DNA from 3 places in the Intestinimonas sp. HCP28S3_D6 genome. Region 2 is predicted to be linked to each of the others. Evidence: a T-box and tRNA genes for the amino acid it is inferred to sense, from the RefSeq annotation. Region 2 holds a T-box; the other regions hold tRNA genes.
The links. A T-box is a leader RNA that pairs with one kind of tRNA and senses whether it is charged. The one in region 2 lies ahead of ACTNBK_RS02665 (glycine--tRNA ligase), so its partner is inferred to be a tRNA-Gly.

Region 1 (5,569 bases), on a different contig from region 2:
TTCCCCTGGAACTGGGCCTTGCGCTTCTCCATAAAGGCCTTGCAGCCCTCCTGGAAGTCCATGGAGGCGGCGCACTCCCGCTGGGTGGGCACCTCCGTCTCGGCCAGCCACTGCTTGTAGTCGCTGTAACTGGCGGCGTAGAGCTGCTTTTTGATATTTTTATACGAGACAAGGGGCCCCGCGGCCAGCTTTTTCGCAAAGGCCATAGTCACCTCGTCCAGCTCATCCACGGTGGTCACCTTGTAGGCCAGGCCCAGCGCCTTGGCCTCCTGGGCGTCCACGGGCCGCCCGGTGGCCGCCAGCTCCATGGTGCGGGCGGTCCCGATACTCTTGGCCAGCAGATAAGTGGCGCCGGTGTCGGGCACCAGGCCCAGATTCACAAAGGCCAGGATGAATTTCGCGTTATCGGCGCAGATCATGAAGTCGCCGGCCAGGGCCAGGCTCACACCGGCCCCCGCCGCCGCACCGCACACCGAGGTGATGACCATCTTGCTCATGCGCTTGATGCCGTCGGCCACGCCGCCCACCTTGCTGATGAGCCCGTCCATGTTGACCTCGCCGCCGGCCTGGATCAGCTGATAGAAGTAGCCGATGTCCCCGCCTGCGGAGAAGGCCTTCCTGCTGCCCTTGAGTACGACCACCCGCACCGCCGGGTCCTGCTCCGCCGCGTCCACCACATACTGGAGCTCGTCCGCCATCTGCTCATCAATGGCGTTGAGGTTCTTCAGGTAGTCCATGGTGATAACCGCGATGCCGTCTTCCACGGTGTAGATCAGCTTCTTCAGTTCCATTTTTACCCTGCTCCTTTCACAAGCTTACTCAGATCTGGGTTTCCGGTAACACCGGGCCTTACACTTAAAGGCTACCACTTTGTATTGTGAAAATCAATCATTTTTACCTGTATTATAAAAAATATATTTGTATAAAATAATGAATTTTGGCCTGGGGATTGCATCCATTCAAAATGAAACTAAGAATTTCTCATTTTTACCCTTTCCCTCATTTGCCGTCGAAAAAGCCGGACGGGCGGATATGGAAGAACCGTATCCGCCCGTCCGGCTTGGAGGCAGAAATATTGGATCAATCACCAGATTGGATGACGAACTCCTGATTGCCCATGGAACCAGGGCCCAGCTCGTACTTCTCAAAGACCACCACGGGGAGCCCATCTTCATTGAGGTAGAAGGGTTGGTCCTCCTCAATGCCCTGGAAGCCGCCCTGCTCGGCGGTCCAGTAGATGTTGTCCGGGTCCTGGGACCGCTCCTCGATCTGCTGGGCCACCTGGGTGTTGACGATCTCCATCCAGTTGGGTCCCAGCAGGTCCCGGAGGCTGAGCTCCTTGCCCGTCTCCAGGTCGATGTTGTAGGTGTAGAACTCGGTGTAGGCGCTGGCCCGGGTCTCGGTCTTCTCCACCACGAAGGAGAGGTACTGGTCGGTCTGACACTTGACCTCGTAGTCCACGTCGATGATGACCGGCATATAGTCCTTGGGGTCGCCGTCGGTGGCCACATAGGCCTCCTTGGCCTCCCGCGCCCGCTCCTCAGCCTCGGCGATGACGGACTGGATGCGGGCGGAGATCTCCTGATTGATCTTCTGCTCCAGCTCGGTGTGGCCGGTGTGCTCCAGGGCCGGGAGCCGTACATCGATGACCCGGTCGTCGTCGTTGACGGTGTACTCGGTGACAGTGACGATTCTGGCCAGGCTGCCCAGCACCGGCACCTCGTACACCGCCTGTGCAAAGCTGGGGCTGCCGTTGACCAGCAGCACGAAGCAGGCGCAGCTGGCCAGGGCGGTGGCCAGGCTCCGGCGCAGGGTCCGACGGTGCTTCCGCTGCCGGTCCCCCTCCCGGATGGCGGCGCGCACCATAAAGGAGAGTTCCTCCGGCGTCTCCTGAGCCCGATAGCGGGCCCTGGCCCGTTCCATTTCAGGGTGCATAGTCGATCTCCTCTCCAGTCATGTCCTTGAGCTTTCGGATGGCCTTGTAGAGCCGGGACTTCACCGTGTTCAGGTTGGCCCCGGTAGCCTGGGCGATCTCCTCCAGCTTCATGTCCTCAAAGTAACGCAGCTTGATGACGGTCTGTTCCGGGAAGGACAGCCGGTCGATGGCGTCATAGAGGTCCAGCCGCTCCCCCGGGTCCCGGGGCTCCTCCGCCCGGTCCACCATCACGTCCTCCAGGGACACCAGGTTGCGATTCCGCCGGAAGTGGTTCATGGCCTCGTTGATGAGGATGCGGTAGAACCAGGTCTTGAGATAGGCCGGCTCCCGGACGCTGTCCACCTTGCTGAGGGCCTTCACGATGGCCTCCTGGACCACATCCATGGCCGCATCCCGGTTTTTGACATAACTCATCGCCAGGCGGTAAAAATCCGTCTGTCCGTTGAGAATATGCTCCACCAGCAATTGGCGGTTGTCCGGGACGTTCTGTCTCAAGGGGATGGCAGCTTCCTTCCGTTATGAGGTCTCCGACGCCGCGGTATGGGTCCGGAGGTAGTCGGCCCAGCGCTGATAGCCGGCCTTGGTAAGGTGGACCCCGTCCACGCTCTCATCCGCCGGCAGGGCGTCGTTTTCGTCGGCCAGGGCGGCGTGGGCGTCCACCAGGTAGACCCCCTTCTCCCCGGCCAGCTGGGCGATGAGGTCGTTGTAGACGGCGATCTTCTCATTTTTCAGCCACTCATGGCTCTCCGACTTCTCCGCCGTCACCGGCAGCAGGGTCTGGAGATAGATCTGGGCGTCCGGCTGGGCCGCCCGGACCAGATCGATGAGCTGGGCATAGCAGTTGTAGAACCGCTGGTCGTTGTACCAGCCCAGCTCATTGATGCCCAGCAGGATGTAGACCTTGCCGTAGGATCGCTTCCCCAGGGCCTCCAGAGGGGTGTACTTCTGACCGTTCAGCCGGATCACCTTGTCGGTGCGGACGGACTGGACGGTGAGACCCTTGTAGGAGAGGTTGGCCGGCCCCCGGATGTCACTGTACAGCAGCAGGCCGTCGGTGAGGGAATCCCCCAAAAAGGCGGCATCCTCGAACCAGTCGTTTTCCACCCGCTCCCTCTCGGGCACAGGGGCGGTATAGTCATAGCCCTGGGCGGCGTCCGTTTCCGCCGGGACAGCGGCAGTCTCTGCCGTGGAAGGCGTCACGGGCACGGGAGCGGTCACTGTGGGGGCCACGGTCTCCACGGCGGTCTCCTGCCGCTCCACCTTCTGCCGGGGCAGGTCATCTGTATCGTGACGGGCGCTCACATGGGCGGAGAGCACCGACCAGCTTCCGGCCAGCAGCAGCGCCAGGAGCAGCACGGCGGCGGGCAGGCGCAGCGCTGGGGCGGTCCGCACCTTCCGTTGGCAGCGTTTCGGCTGATAGCCCATGCGTCTCCCCTCCTTTTCTGTCTTTCTGTATGTTAGACGGAGGGGCGGGCGGAAAGTTTTCACGGGGGAGAAAAAGTTTCAGGTCGGCATGAGGGCGCATTTGGGAAGCCGCGCCCTACAAAAGCGCCGCTTTTGCGGGGACCCCGCACCTCCGGATTGCAAAAAATGCGGCTACACCGCATTTTTGTGGTGGAGGCAGCGCGTTCTCGCCAAAGGACAGTGGTCTTGATATGAAAAAAACGGACTGCATAAGCAGTCCGTTTTTTGCTGGAGCAGGTGACGAGGCTCGAACTCGCTACCTCCACCTTGGCAAGGTGGCGCTCTACCAGATGAGCTACACCTGCAAGCGACAAATGATATTATAGCCACACCTGCCGCTTCTGTCAATAGTTTTTTTCAATTTTCCGCATTTTCTTCTGTGGGGATGGCCGCCTCGCCGCAGACGGGGTATTCCCCCTCCGGCCAGGTATAGCCCGCCTGGGCCATCTGGGCATCGGTGAGGAGGATGCCCTCCTCCCGGGAGGGGTCCACATGGAAGCTCCCCTCCCCCAGGGTGACGATGGTCCAGAAGTGATGTACTCCGCCCAGATCCCCCTCCACCACCTGACAGGGCAGCTCCGTGAGGTCGCACAGCTCCTTATAGGCCAGGGCCATGCCCTCGCTGTCGGCAGCTCCCTCCACCAGAGCGTGGTAGGCGGTAGCCCCCGCCGCCTCGTCGGCTCTGGCGCGCTCCCCCAGGGCGCTGAAGAGCACCGAGGCCAACACCCGGTCGGCAAGGCCGGTGCGGTAGGGCTCCACCAGGTCGGTGGCGGCGTCCTCCAGCTGCACCCGCTTGCCCTGGAGGGTCCTGGCGTCCTCGGGATAGGTGAGGAGGACCTCCACCACCCGCCGGCTCCCCTCATCGGGGTACAGGTTCACCTGGGCCTCCGGCATGCCCAGGGCGGCGGCGGGCAGATCGTAGTAGGCCTCCCGGATGAGGTCACGGATATAGTCGGCGTCCTGGGTCTCGTCGAAGTAGTTGATCTGAAAGACCGTCTCGGGGACGAAGCCGTCCAGGGCGTCCAGCAGCTCGGCCCGGATGGCGCCGCTGCCGGTGACGGTGGTGACGGCGGCGATCTGCTCCGCCGAGCGCCGGTAGTCGATGGTGATGGTTGCCTCGTAGTAGGAGACCATGCGGGCAAAGCTGTGCTGGATGCGGTCCACGGCGTAGGCCCCCAGGGGGTCGGAGTGGCTGATCTCGTCGCAGGCCCGGGTGAGCTGCTCCTCCACGTCTCCCTTCCAGTTCCGCAGGCGGATGACGCCCTCCTCCTGGCCGGCCTTCACCTGGGCCAGAATGGCGCTCTGGAGCTCGGAGTAGGTCTCCGCCCACACGGCGTTGGAGTCGTCCTCGGCCACGCTGAGCCGGACGTGGGGCTCCACCGACTGGTACTCCCGCTCCAGCATGGCCGAGCAGCCGCTGAGGAGCACCAGGGCCGTGAGTCCCAGGGCGGCGAAGCGCCCCTTAATAGCCCAGGTCCTCATCCACCAGCACCACTTCCATGTCCATGCTGGTGGGCTTCTCCCAGTACACCACCAGGGCCCGGCAGATGCGCTCGGGGCTCTTGCAGTCGTAACAGCGGTCGCCCTTGGCGGCGCAGGGGGTCTTGCGGTTCAGGCGCTGGGCGCTCTTGGGGGCGGCGATGTTCCGGGCCCGCCAGAGGGCGGCGTCGTAGTCAGGGGCCACCTTGTTCCGGCCCACGATGAAGTACACCTTCTCGTGGCCGAAGAGCCCCGAGGCCACCCGGTTGCCGGTGCCGTCGATGTTGATGAGCTCCCCGGTCTCGGCGGCGCCGTTCACCGAGGTGAGGTAGACCTGGGCCCCGGCGGCCTCCTGGAGGGTGCTCCCGCCCCAGTGCCAGAGGACGGTGTTGTGCTTGGCCAGCCGCTCCCCCAGCCCCATCTCCTGGACGGTGACGGAGCCGCCGATGCCGATGGTCTTGCCGTCCAGGGCGGCGTCTAAGTAATCGGCGGCCTGGGCCGCCGTGTCGAAGCGGGAGACGGCAAAGCCCTCCGCCTCCAGGCTCTTCTGCAACTTTTCGAGATCTGCCATAAGACACCCTTCTTTCACATCACAAGTCGTTTTGCTGATATTCCCGAAACCCCTCGCCCATGACGTCGTGGGCGTCGCAGACGATGAGGAAGGCGGCGGGGTCCACCTCCTTGACCATG
Region 2 (5,569 bases):
TCCAGGGCGTGGTAGTCGGCGTACACCTTGGGGTCCAGGGTGGGGGTGCCGTACTTGGAAAAGTCGTCGTAGGACTCCAGCATGATGGAGATCACCGACACCTTCTTGTCCTCGGGGATGTCGGCGTCCTCGTAGCCCGACAGGATGGTCTCGGCCCGACCGGCGTCATAGCCCTCCGGCGGGGCGTCGGAGGCCGACTTCACGCTGTGGAGGAAGGGGTAGACGAAGCCCTTGGACACGTAGACCTGGGTGGCCGACCACTGGTTGATGAGGCCGTTGTTGGCGGTGCGGTTGTTGTAGATGTCGTCGCTCTGGGTCATGTTCCACACGGGGAGGGCGCAGAGGACGGCGGCGGCGAAGCCCAGCAGCAGCAGCCGGGCGCCGGGGCGGCCCCGGACGCAGAAGTGGAGGAAGAGCCAGCCCAGGATGAGGAGCACCAGGGCCAGGATCATGGTCTTGGTGAGGAAGAGCTGGTACTTCCCCGCCATGTTGCCGGCCTCCTTCAAAAGGAGCAGGTCCTCGAACATGAGGGGGTCGTTGCGGAACTGGAGCTTGAACCAGCTGCCCATGGTAAAGCCCAGGGTAATGGCGGCGGTGAGGGCGTAGGCCAAAGAGGCCCGGCCCAGGATAAAGTAGAGCAGGAAGTAGAGGAGCACCACCGGGGCCAGGTTCAGAAAGGCGATGAGGGGGTTCTGGAAATAGCTCAGGAGCATGGCCTTCTGGTCGATGACAGCGGCAAAGATCAGGCTCACAAGGCCTACTCCCAATGTGGCACACAGGCCCCAAAAGAGGTTCCAGACCCAGAAGAGGGCGGTTTTCCACGCCGGCCAGGACTGGTCGGCATGGCGCTGAAAGAGGGGGATTTTTTTCATATCTGATTCCTTTTTGTCTGTGAAAGGGGGAACAAACAGAGCCTTCCCCCGGGGGTCTGACTGTCCGGTGGACAGTCAGAAGAAATGACTTCTTCCTTAACCCGTGGTGCCCCAGTGCGCACACTGGGGCGGATGAGGGGGGACTTTAAGCGTGGTTTACGTCTCATTTTCTTTCTGTTACGTGAAAGGACAGGAGAGACGGTCAAAGACCGTTTCTTTTTCCCTGCTGGAAAAAGAACGGTTTTTGGAATCCAAAGAAAAAGGGGCTCCCGTGCGGGTTAGGTGATTCCAAATAGGAATCCGGCGGCACGTCTTTACGCCCCGTAGAGGACCAGCACCGTCCACAGGTGACTACCTCGGTGGAACAGGGAAAAGCCGTGGTCCTATCCCACATTTTTTCGCCGCCTGCGCGGGTGGGTGTCGGAGCGTGGTGGCGCTGCCTGATGTTCCTTCTATTGTGGGGCGCGGCTTCCCAGACGCGCCCGTGGTGCTGTGCTGTTTGTGGGGCGCGACGACTCGGCGCGCCAAACCACACCGTAAAGCTGGGGTAGGGGCGGATATGATCCGCCCCTACGCCCGGCCGCGGTGGGCAATTCCTTAAAACGCCACTCTCTCGGCAATATAATCCTTGAGCTGATCGATGGGGATTCTGACCTGCTCCATGGTGTCGCGGTCGCGGACGGTGACGCAGTTGTCAGCGGGGGTCTTGTCGTCGCCCACGGTCTGGAAGTCCACGGTGATGCAGTAGGGGGTGCCGATCTCGTCCTCGCGGCGGTAGCGCTTGCCGATGGAGCCGGCGTCGTCGTAGTCCACCATGAAGTACTTGGAGAGCTCGGCCTGGATCTCCCGGGCCTTGTCGCCCAGCTTCTTGGAGAGGGGCAGCACGGCGCACTTGAAGGGGGCCAGGGCGGGGTGGAGCCGCAGGACGGTGCGGACGTCGTTCTTCTCGGCGTCCACGACTTCCTCGTCGTAGGCGTCCACCAGGAAGGCCAGGGTGACGCGGTCGGCGCCCAGGGAGGGCTCGATGACGTAGGGGATATAGTGCTCGTTCTTCTCCTGGTCGAAGTAGGTCATGTCCTTGCCGGAGGTAGTCTGGTGGGCGTTGAGGTCAAAGTTGGTACGGCTGGCCACGCCCCACAGCTCGCCCCAGCCGAAGGGGAAGACGAACTCGAAGTCGGTGGTGGCGTTGGAGTAGTGGGAGAGCTCCTCGGGGTCGTGGTCCCGGAGCCGCAGGTTCTCGTCCTTCATGCCCAGCTGGAGCAGCCACTGGTGGCAGAAGTCCTTCCAGTACTTGAACCAATCCAGCTCGGTGCCGGGCTGGCAGAAGAACTCCAGCTCCATCTGCTCGAACTCACGGGTGCGGAAGGTGAAGTTGCCGGGGGTGATCTCGTTGCGGAAGCTCTTGCCCACCTGGCACACGCCGAAGGGCAGTTTCCGCCGGGTGGTCCGCTGGACGTTCTGGAAGTTGACAAAGATGCCCTGGGCGGTCTCGGGGCGGAGGTAGACGGTGTTCTTGGCGTCCTCGGTGACGCCCTGGAAGGTCTTGAACATCAGGTTGAACTGGCGGATGTCGGTCCAGTTGTGCTTGCCGCAGGTGGGGCAGGGGATATTGTGCTCCTCGATGAACTCCTTCATCTGGGTCTGGCTCATGGCGTCCACGCTGTGGCCCAGGTCAAAGTTATTCTCCTGGCACCAGTCCTCGATGACCTTGTCGGCGCGGAAACGCTCCTTGCACTCCTTGCAGTCCATGAGGGGGTCGGAGAAGCCGCCCACGTGGCCGGAGGCCACCCACACCTGGGGATTCATGAGGATGGCGGCGTCCAGACCCACGTTGTAGGGGTTCTCCTGGACGAACTTCTTCCACCAGGCCTTTTTCACGTTGTTCTTGAGCTCCACGCCCAGGGGGCCGTAGTCCCAGGTATTGGCCAGGCCGCCGTAGATCTCGCTGCCGGCGAAGATGAAGCCACGGCCCTTGCACAGGGCTACGATCTGTTCCATGGTCTTTTCGGTGTTTTTCATGGGGAGACACTCCTTATGACAAAAATAAAGGTAAGCAAAAGAAAACGCCCTGAGCCTATGGCTCAGGGCGAACGCTGACGGTCCGTGGTACCACCTGAATTTGCACCCCTTAGGGCGCACACTCTTGGGTCCGTAACGGGGACGAGACGGCGGAGCATTTCCGCTCCGCGGCTCACGGGCGCCTTCCGCGGGACCGTCGGGAGCCTTGCACCGAAGCGGCTCCTCTCTGCGGTCCGGGTCCTCGCGTACTCCTCCCGGTCACTGCCTTTTTCCGATTTGGGCCCATTTTATCACCCTTTCTCCCCGCCGTCAAGGGCTGGGACGGAAAGAAAGCACGGTTTTGGACACTGTTTTGCCTGTGTAGGGGCGACCTTTGGTCGCCCGCCGTACCGATACGGGAAAGTTTCATTTGTGGGGCGCGGCTTCCCAGACGCGCCCCGCGAAAAAGCGGTCCCGCACCGGCACGGCGGGCGGTCGCAGGCCGCCCCTACGCTGGGGCACCGGCGGCGTTACAGAGTAAGCCGACGGTGCAAGTGGCGTAACAGTAGAAGAGTCCGGGGGGTACTTCCAATAGGGGGGAGCCGCAGCTCCCCCCTGTGTTTGGTCGTTTTAAGGGGGTTGGGTGTCGGGTAGGGGGGAAATCGCAACCCCCCCTTCCCGCCTGACTCTTTTGCCCCTTTCTGGTCATTCAGAAAGGGGCCCGCCGGAGGCCGTTCCCCCATTAAAAAAAGCAGCGTGGTTTAAAGCCTCTTCCCCCTCAGGACAAAAACAGCTCCACGTCCTCCACGGAGAGACGGGGGTGGAGGGCCAGGTCGATGCCGAAGCCGATGACCTTGGCCATATCTTTGACCCGCTGGTCAATGTCCCTGGGGGTGACCATGAGGCTCCCCCCCACCCCCCGGAGGGCGGCGGGGTCCAGGTCGTCCCGGCCGGCCTCCTCCAGGATGTCCAGGGCCAGGGTGGCGCCGTCCACCACGGTGGGCACCCCCACGGCGATGACGGGCATCCCCAACGTTTCGGCGTTGAGGGCGAAGCGGTGGTTGCCCACCCCGGAGCCAGGGACGATGCCGGTGTCGGAGAGCTGTACCGTGGCGCAGATGCGGTCCAGGCTGCGGGCGGCCAGGGCGTCCACGGCGATGACGCAGCCCGGCTTTACCTTCCCCGCCACCGCCTGGGCCAGTTCCCCGCTCTCCACGCCGGTGGTGCCCAGCACCCCCGCCGCCAGGGCGGCCACCGGCCGAAAGTCCCCAAAGTGCTCCGGGGCCTGGTCGATGAGGTGGCGGGTCACCAGGGTGTGGTCGGCGGCGCCGGGCCCCACGGCGTCTGGGGTGATGGCCCGGTTGCCCAGGCCCACCACCAGCACCGGGGCCTTTTCCGGCACCCGACAGCGCCGGAGCAGGTGGGAGAGCTCCCCCGCCAGGGCCCGGCAGGACCGGGGAAAGGCCTCCTCCTCCCTGCGCGTCAGCCCGGTGAGGTCCACCGTTACATAGGTCCCAACAGGCTTACCCAGGGCCTCCTCCCCCCTGCCGTCCAAAATCTCCACCCGGGTCACCGGGCAGCCCTCCCGGCGCTCCTCCTGCACCCGCACCCCCTCCGGCGCCGGGGTCTCCCGCCCCGCTCTGGCCAGAGCCTCCGCCTCCACCGCCAGGTCCGTCCGCCGCGTCAGCATGGATCACCACGCTCCCTTCCGCAAGATATAGTGGCTGCATCGCCATTTGACCCCTATTTTTTGCGAAATCCAAGTTTCCTATCCAAAGAACAAAAAAATTTAAAAAAAAGGTTGCATTTTTTCAAAGCTTCTGTTAAAATGGATACCTGAACGGGCAGGTCCCGTGGATATGATTATACCATCGGAGGAGGTGTTTGGTTTGCCGAATATCAAGTCTGCCAAGAAGCGCGTGCTGGTCAACGAGACCAAGGCGGCCCGGAACAAGGCGGCCAAGTCTGCGCTGAAGACCCAGATCAAGAAGTTTGACGCCGTGGTGGCCGAAGGCAACCGCAGCGAGGCCGATGTTGTCTACAAGGCCACGGTGAAGGCCATCGACAAGGCTGCCGCCAAGGGTCTGCTGCACCGCAACAACGCGGCCAACAAGAAGAGCGCCATGACCATCAAGCTGAACAAGCTGGCCTGAGGCGCACAGATCATTGCCTGAAAACCGCCTGCATGCGCAGGCGGTTTTTTGCTGCCCATAGAGGACCATTTTTTGGAAAAAAGGAAAAAACCCATGCTTTATTTGAAATTCAAACTAAAAATGCTTGACAAGCGGAGCGAGACCGGATACAATGCCAATGTTTTGAACTTCAAAGAAAAGGAGGCGGCGGCATGGAGGTGCGGGGCGCCAAGATCAATCAGTTTCTGGTGGAGGTTTTTGACCAGATCCTGCGCCGGGAGGAGGAGGTCCTGACGGCGGAGTACCCCAAGCTGTCCCTGCGGGAGATCCACCTGATCGACACGGTGTGCCGGGTGGCGGACCACGGCGGGGACAACCGTGCCACGGCCATCGCGGCGGCCCAGGGGGTGACGGCGGGGACGCTGACCACGGCGGTGAACCTGCTGGAGCGGAAGGGCTACGTGGAGCGCCAGCGGGACGAGAAGGACCGGCGGGCGGTGCGGATTCTGCCCACGCCGCTGGCCCGTGAGGCGGACGCAGCCCACAGGGAATTTCACCGGCAGATGG
Region 3 (5,569 bases), on a different contig from region 2:
TTGCATAGGGGGGCAGTCAGATTTTTTAAAATTTATACACATATCAAATCTCTCTGCCATTTCCCTCTTTCCCACCGCTGCAATCTATATTATAATGGTCTTGGTCAAACCGTTCGTGTGCAGGAAAGGAGGCAAACTCTATGCTGATTGGTATCCCTATGGAAGTCAAGCCCCAGGAGTTCCGCGTCGCCCTCACCCCTGCCGGTACCGATGCCCTGGTACGGGCAGGCCATCGAGTGGTGGTCCAGAACAGTGCCGGTCTGGGCAGCGGCTTTACTGACGAGGAGTACATCGACGCCGGAGCCCAGATCTGCGACGACCCGGAGGAGATCTTCCGTATGGCTGACATGATCGTCAAGGTCAAAGAGCCCCAAGAGGAGGAGTATGCCCTTCTCCGTCCCGGACAAACGCTGTTTACCTACCTTCACCTGGCTCCAAATCGTGCACTGACCCGGGCCATGCTGGAAAGCCGGGTAACCGGCATCGCCTATGAGACTGTCCAACTCGCCGACGGCTCCCTGCCTCTTTTGGCCCCAATGAGCGAGGTTGCCGGGCGCATGTCCATTCAGGTTGGTGCCCGTCTGCTAGAGCAGACCACCGGCGGCCGGGGCGTGCTTCTGGGCGGCGTCCCCGGTGTGGAGAGCGCCCATGTGGCGGTCATCGGCGGCGGCACCGTAGGAACCAACGCTGTGAAGATGGCCGTGGGCCTAGGCGCTCAGGTAACGGTGGTAGACGTGTCCATCGAGCGGCTCACCTACCTGGATGACCTCTTCCAGGGCCGTGTTATCACTTTGGCCTCCAACCCCTACAACATCGCCAGAGCCACCCAATGGGCCGATCTGGTGGTGGGCGCGGTCCTCATTCCCGGCGGTGCCATCGCTCCCCGGCTCATTACCGAGGAGATGGTACGGCAGATGCGACCCGGCTCTGTCATCATCGACGTAGCCGTGGACCAGGGTGGCATCGTGGAGACCATCGACCACACCACCACCCACCAGGACCCAACCTACGTCAAGCATGGGGTCATTCACTACGCGGTGAGCAACATGCCTGGCGCTGTCCCCCGCACCTCCACCTTTGCCCTCACCAATGCCACCCTGCCCTACATCCGGTCCATCGCCGACCACGGCGCCGAAGAGACCATGCGGCTGGACCCCACCCTCCGCAAGGGCTTGAATACCTACATGGGCAAGCTGACGCTTCCATCCGTGGGAGAGATCCAGGGACTTCCCTCCATCCCCTCTGAAGCGCTGTTCTGAACAAAAATCCCCGTGTCGGGACACGAAAAGGGCCGGGCACCTGTGGTGCCCGGCCCTTTCACGCGCCGAACGGTGCGGACAGCCCACGGACAGGAACAGGAGGACTTCGCCGCAAGTGGTCTTCTTTATACAATAAGGCACCCGTCTGCCTAAGACAGACCAGTGCTTCTATATAGCAAAAGGGCTTTGGACGCCATCGCCCAAAGCCGACCCGCTGGTAATAAATTGTCTCTATCAGCAAAAAAGCCACACCTTCCGGTGCGGTTTTCTTGGTACAAGGCTTACCGCTCACTCACGGTCCGCTCCTCGCTGCCGCCAAAGATCAGATCATCCACATCCAGGGGCTTCACGCGAACATTTTCCACTGCACATACCTCCTTCCCGGTTGTTTGAAGTTAGTATAGCAGTCCGATGGTAAAAAAGCAAGAGAACTATGTGGATATTTCATAAATTTTATGTAAATAAATTGTTAATTATGCCGAATTTCATCAACCAACTCTGGAAAATCCCCTCTTGCAAAATATGAGTGCCCATGTTATAATAATAAAGTCCCTCTGAGATGCAGGTGTAGTTCAATGGCAGAACGTCAGCTTCCCAAGCTGAACACGAGGGTTCGATTCCCTTCACCTGCTCCATTCAAAAAATCCCGCAGCCGTAATGGCTGCGGGATTTTTTATTCCCAACGGTTTCATAACCTCAGCTTATCTGCATTTCCGTCTCCGCCAGAGATGACCCAGAGGTCAAGAAGACGGACAAATACACACGGATTACACTCAGAAAGTGCACAGCGGAATAATGCTGTATTTCGCCATGTCACAAAGACACCTCATCTCCCTTAGGTCTCCAAAAAATAAGGAGCCCAGGGTAATCATTACGATTACCTTGGACTCCTTCGAGTCATGATTGAGTGGTCAATAAGGCTAAGATGCAGGGGATGGCCTCAACAATTACTTGCCCAGCTGCTTGGCGATCTCCTCAGCGAAGTTCTCCTGCTTCTTCTCGATGCCCTCACCCTTCTCGAAGCGGACAGCATTCTTGAAGGTGATGGTGCCGCCCAGAGCCTTGGCGGAAGAAGCGATATACTGTTCCACGCTCATGCTGTTGTCCTTGACGAACTCCTGCTGCAGCAGGCAGTTCTCAGCGTAGAACTTGTTGAGCTTACCCATGACGATCTTCTCACGGACCTGCTCGGGCTTGGAGGCCATCTTGGGGTCGTTGGCCATCTGGACCATCATGATCTTCTTCTCCTCGTCCAGCACGTCCTGGGTGACCTGAGTCTTGTCCCAGAAGCGGGGATTCAGAGCGGCGATCTGCATGGCCACGTCCTTACCCACGGTCTCCACCTGCTCGGCAGAGAGGCTGGTCTCCAGGTTCACCAGCACGCCGATCTTGCCGCCGGCGTGGATGTAGGGCACGCACACACCCTCGGTGAAGAAAGCAAAGCGGCGGACCTTGATGTTCTCGCCGATGACCAGAACCATCTCCTGCTGCTGCTGAGTGACGGTGAGATCGGTGCCGGCATACTTGCACTCCATGAGGGCGTCCAGGTCGGCAGGCTTGTTGGCCACGACGGTGGCGGCCACACCCTTGACGAAGTCCACGAACTTCTCGTTCTTGGCCACGAAGTCGGTCTCGGCGTTGACCTCGACCACCACGCCCACACCGTCGATAACGGCGGCGTAAGCCATACCCTCGGCGGCGATACGGCCAGCCTTCTTCTGGGAAGCGGCCAGGCCCTTCTCACGCAGCAGCTCCACAGCCTTGTCCATGTTTCCGTCGGCCTCGGTGAGGGCCTTCTTGCAGTCCATCATACCCACGCCGGTCATCTCGCGCAGAGTCTGCACGTCTTTTGCAGTAAAAGCCATATCAATAACCTCCATATATTTCTTTTCTTCTGTAAAAAAGCGCCCGCCGCGCGCCGGCGGGCGCTAAAAGCCCAATGTCAGGATCTCGGATCAGGCGTTGGCGGTCTCCTCAGCCTTGGCAGCCTCATCAGCAGCGTTGTCCTCGCCCTGCTTGCCCTCCATGATGGCGTTGGCCATGACGGAAGAGATCAGGCGGATGGCGCGGATGGCGTCGTCGTTGCCGGGAATCACGTAGTCGATCTCATCGGGATCGCAGTTGGTGTCCACGATGGCCACGATGGGGATGTTCAGCTTGCGAGCCTCGTTGATGGCGTTGCGCTCCTTGCGGGGGTCGACCACGAACAGGGCGCCGGGGAGCTTCTTCATCTCGGTGACGCCGCCCAGGTACTTCTCCAGCTTGGCGATCTCGCCCAGGTGCTTCATGACTTCCTTCTTGGGGAGCATGTCGAAGGTGCCGTCCTCCTGCATCTTCTTGAGCTGGTTCAGACGGTCCACACGGCCGCGCATGGTCTTGAAGTTGGTGAGCATGCCGCCCAGCCAGCGGGCGTTCACATAGTAACCACCGCAGCGGGAAGCCTCTTCCTTGATGGCCTCCTGAGCCTGCTTCTTGGTGCCCACGAAGAGCAGGGTCTGACCACCGGCGGCCAGATCGCGGACGAAGTTGTAGGCCTCCTCCAGCTTTTTCACGGTCTTCTGCAGGTCGATGATGTAGATACCGTTACGCTCAGTGTAGATATAGGTGGCCATCTTGGGGTTCCAGCGGCGGGTCTGGTGACCGAAGTGGACACCGGCCTCCAGGAGCTGCTTCATAGATACGACTGCCATAGTTTTGTTTCCTCCTTTAATTGTTATTACCTCCACCCCGTTCATCTGCGGCACGTCCACCCCGAAGGGCACCGGACGCCGTATCCCGGACGGTGTGTGTAATACTGTGCCTTTTCGCACAGCTAGGGTATTTTATCACAGTTGCAGCTGAAATGCAACCATTTTTTCCTGTTTTTTACCATCCAGGTTCAGGCGTCCTCCGCCCCATCGATGGCGGCGGGGGACCCGCCCTCCACCAGGATGATATCCTCCCCGAACCGGCGTACCGACGACCAGGGAAAGACGTGGTCCTTCTCCCGGCCCAGCAGGCCGAAAAACCGCAGGCGCCCCGGCACCACCAGGGCCTTCACCTGCCCGGTCTCCAGGTCTACCTCCACGTCCCCCACATAGCCGAAGCGGCTGCCGCCGCTGATGTCGATGACCTCCTTGTCCCGCAGCTCCGAGACGGTGCTCTCCATCTCCGGCGCCCCCTTTCCCGCGGTGTGTTCCGCTCCCTGCCACCCTATGCGGAAAAAGGCATCGGTATGCCACCTTTATAGATCCCGACGGATCTGCTTGAGGGCGCTCTTCTCCAGTCGGGAGACTTGAGCCTGGGAGATGCCTACCTCGGCGGATACCTCCATCTGAGTCTTGCCCTGAAAGAAACGCAGATCCAGGATGTGCCGCTCCCGCTCGGAGAGCCGGGCGATAGCCTCCTTGAGGGCGATATGCTCCAGCCAGCTCTCATCGGTGTTCTTGGCGTCCTTCACCTGGTCCATGACGCAGATGGTGTCCCCCTCATGGTCGTACACTGGCTCGTAGAGGCTCACCGGGTCCACGATGGCGTCCAGGGCGGCCACCACCTCCTCCCGCTTCACCCCCATGGCGGAGGCGATCTCCTCCACGCTGGGCTCCCGCTGGTGCTCGGATAGAAACTTTTCCTTGGTCTGGAGCACTTTGTAGGCCGTATCCCGCATGGACCGGGACACCCGCATGGCGCTGTTGTCCCGGAGGTAGCGGCGGATCTCCCCGATAATCATGGGCACGCCATAGGTGGAAAAGCGCACGTCCAGGTCTACATTGAAATTATCGATGGCCTTGATAAGGCCGATACAGCCCACCTGAAAGAGGTCGTCGGCGTTCTCTCCCCGGTTGTGGAAGCGCTGGATCACCGAGAGCACCAGCCGCAGATTGCCGGCGATGAGCTCCTCCCGGGCCGCCATATCCCCCGCTTTGGTCCGCCGGAGCAGCTCCAAAGTCTCTTCATTTTTCAATACCTTCAGCTTGGCGGTGTTGACGCCGCAGATCTCTACTTTTCCCTGCAATCCGGCTGACCTCCCCGCACTTTACTGCTATCAGTATCTCCAGGCGGGAATGGTACATACCTCGGGGAGGCAGCCTATATTTTTTATCGTTGGACCGATTTCGATGGATTTTTGCCGTCCTGCATCACAACATCCGCAGGATCTCCTTTTTGAGCCGGGAGATGATCCGCTTCTCCAGGCGGGAGATGTAGGACTGGGAGATGCCCAGCAGGTCAGCCACCTCCTTCTGGGTCCGCTCCGGTCGGCCGTCTAGGCCGAAGCGGAGGGTAATAATCCGCCGCTCCCGGTCGGAGAGCTTCTCCAGTGCCAAGGAGAG

Region 1: it has a tRNA-Gly gene. The T-box ahead of ACTNBK_RS02665 (glycine--tRNA ligase) is inferred to sense a tRNA for this amino acid. The anticodon was not compared.
Region 3: it has a tRNA-Gly gene. The T-box ahead of ACTNBK_RS02665 (glycine--tRNA ligase) is inferred to sense a tRNA for this amino acid. The anticodon was not compared.

What each region holds. Positions count from the first base shown of each region.
Region 1 covers NZ_JBQHTM010000008.1:78,546-84,114, forward strand. The annotation lists gene ACTNBK_RS04665 (enoyl-CoA hydratase/isomerase family protein) at 1-791, opposite strand, end outside; gene ACTNBK_RS04670 (DUF3298 domain-containing protein) at 1,081-1,935, opposite strand; gene ACTNBK_RS04675 (RNA polymerase sigma factor) at 1,925-2,431, opposite strand; gene ACTNBK_RS04680 (GDSL-type esterase/lipase family protein) at 2,453-3,361, opposite strand; tRNA gene ACTNBK_RS04685 (tRNA-Gly) at 3,630-3,705, opposite strand; gene ACTNBK_RS04690 (hypothetical protein) at 3,758-4,882, opposite strand; gene ACTNBK_RS04695 (lactate utilization protein) at 4,863-5,450, opposite strand; gene ACTNBK_RS04700 (YitT family protein) at 5,470-5,569, opposite strand, start outside.
Region 2 covers NZ_JBQHTM010000004.1:107,157-112,725, forward strand. The annotation lists gene ACTNBK_RS02660 (LTA synthase family protein) at 1-872, opposite strand, end outside; gene ACTNBK_RS02665 (glycine--tRNA ligase) at 1,470-2,891, opposite strand; T-box leader at 2,952-3,162, opposite strand; gene gpr (GPR endopeptidase) at 3,649-4,560, opposite strand; gene rpsT (30S ribosomal protein S20) at 4,760-5,023, shown strand; gene ACTNBK_RS02680 (MarR family winged helix-turn-helix transcriptional regulator) at 5,215-5,569, shown strand, end outside.
Region 3 covers NZ_JBQHTM010000003.1:51,032-56,600, reverse strand. The annotation lists gene ald (alanine dehydrogenase) at 141-1,259, shown strand; tRNA gene ACTNBK_RS01920 (tRNA-Gly) at 1,821-1,894, shown strand; gene tsf (translation elongation factor Ts) at 2,207-3,124, opposite strand; gene rpsB (30S ribosomal protein S2) at 3,215-3,949, opposite strand; gene ACTNBK_RS01905 (YlmC/YmxH family sporulation protein) at 4,138-4,407, opposite strand; gene sigG (RNA polymerase sporulation sigma factor SigG) at 4,483-5,253, opposite strand; gene sigE (RNA polymerase sporulation sigma factor SigE) at 5,378-5,569, opposite strand, start outside.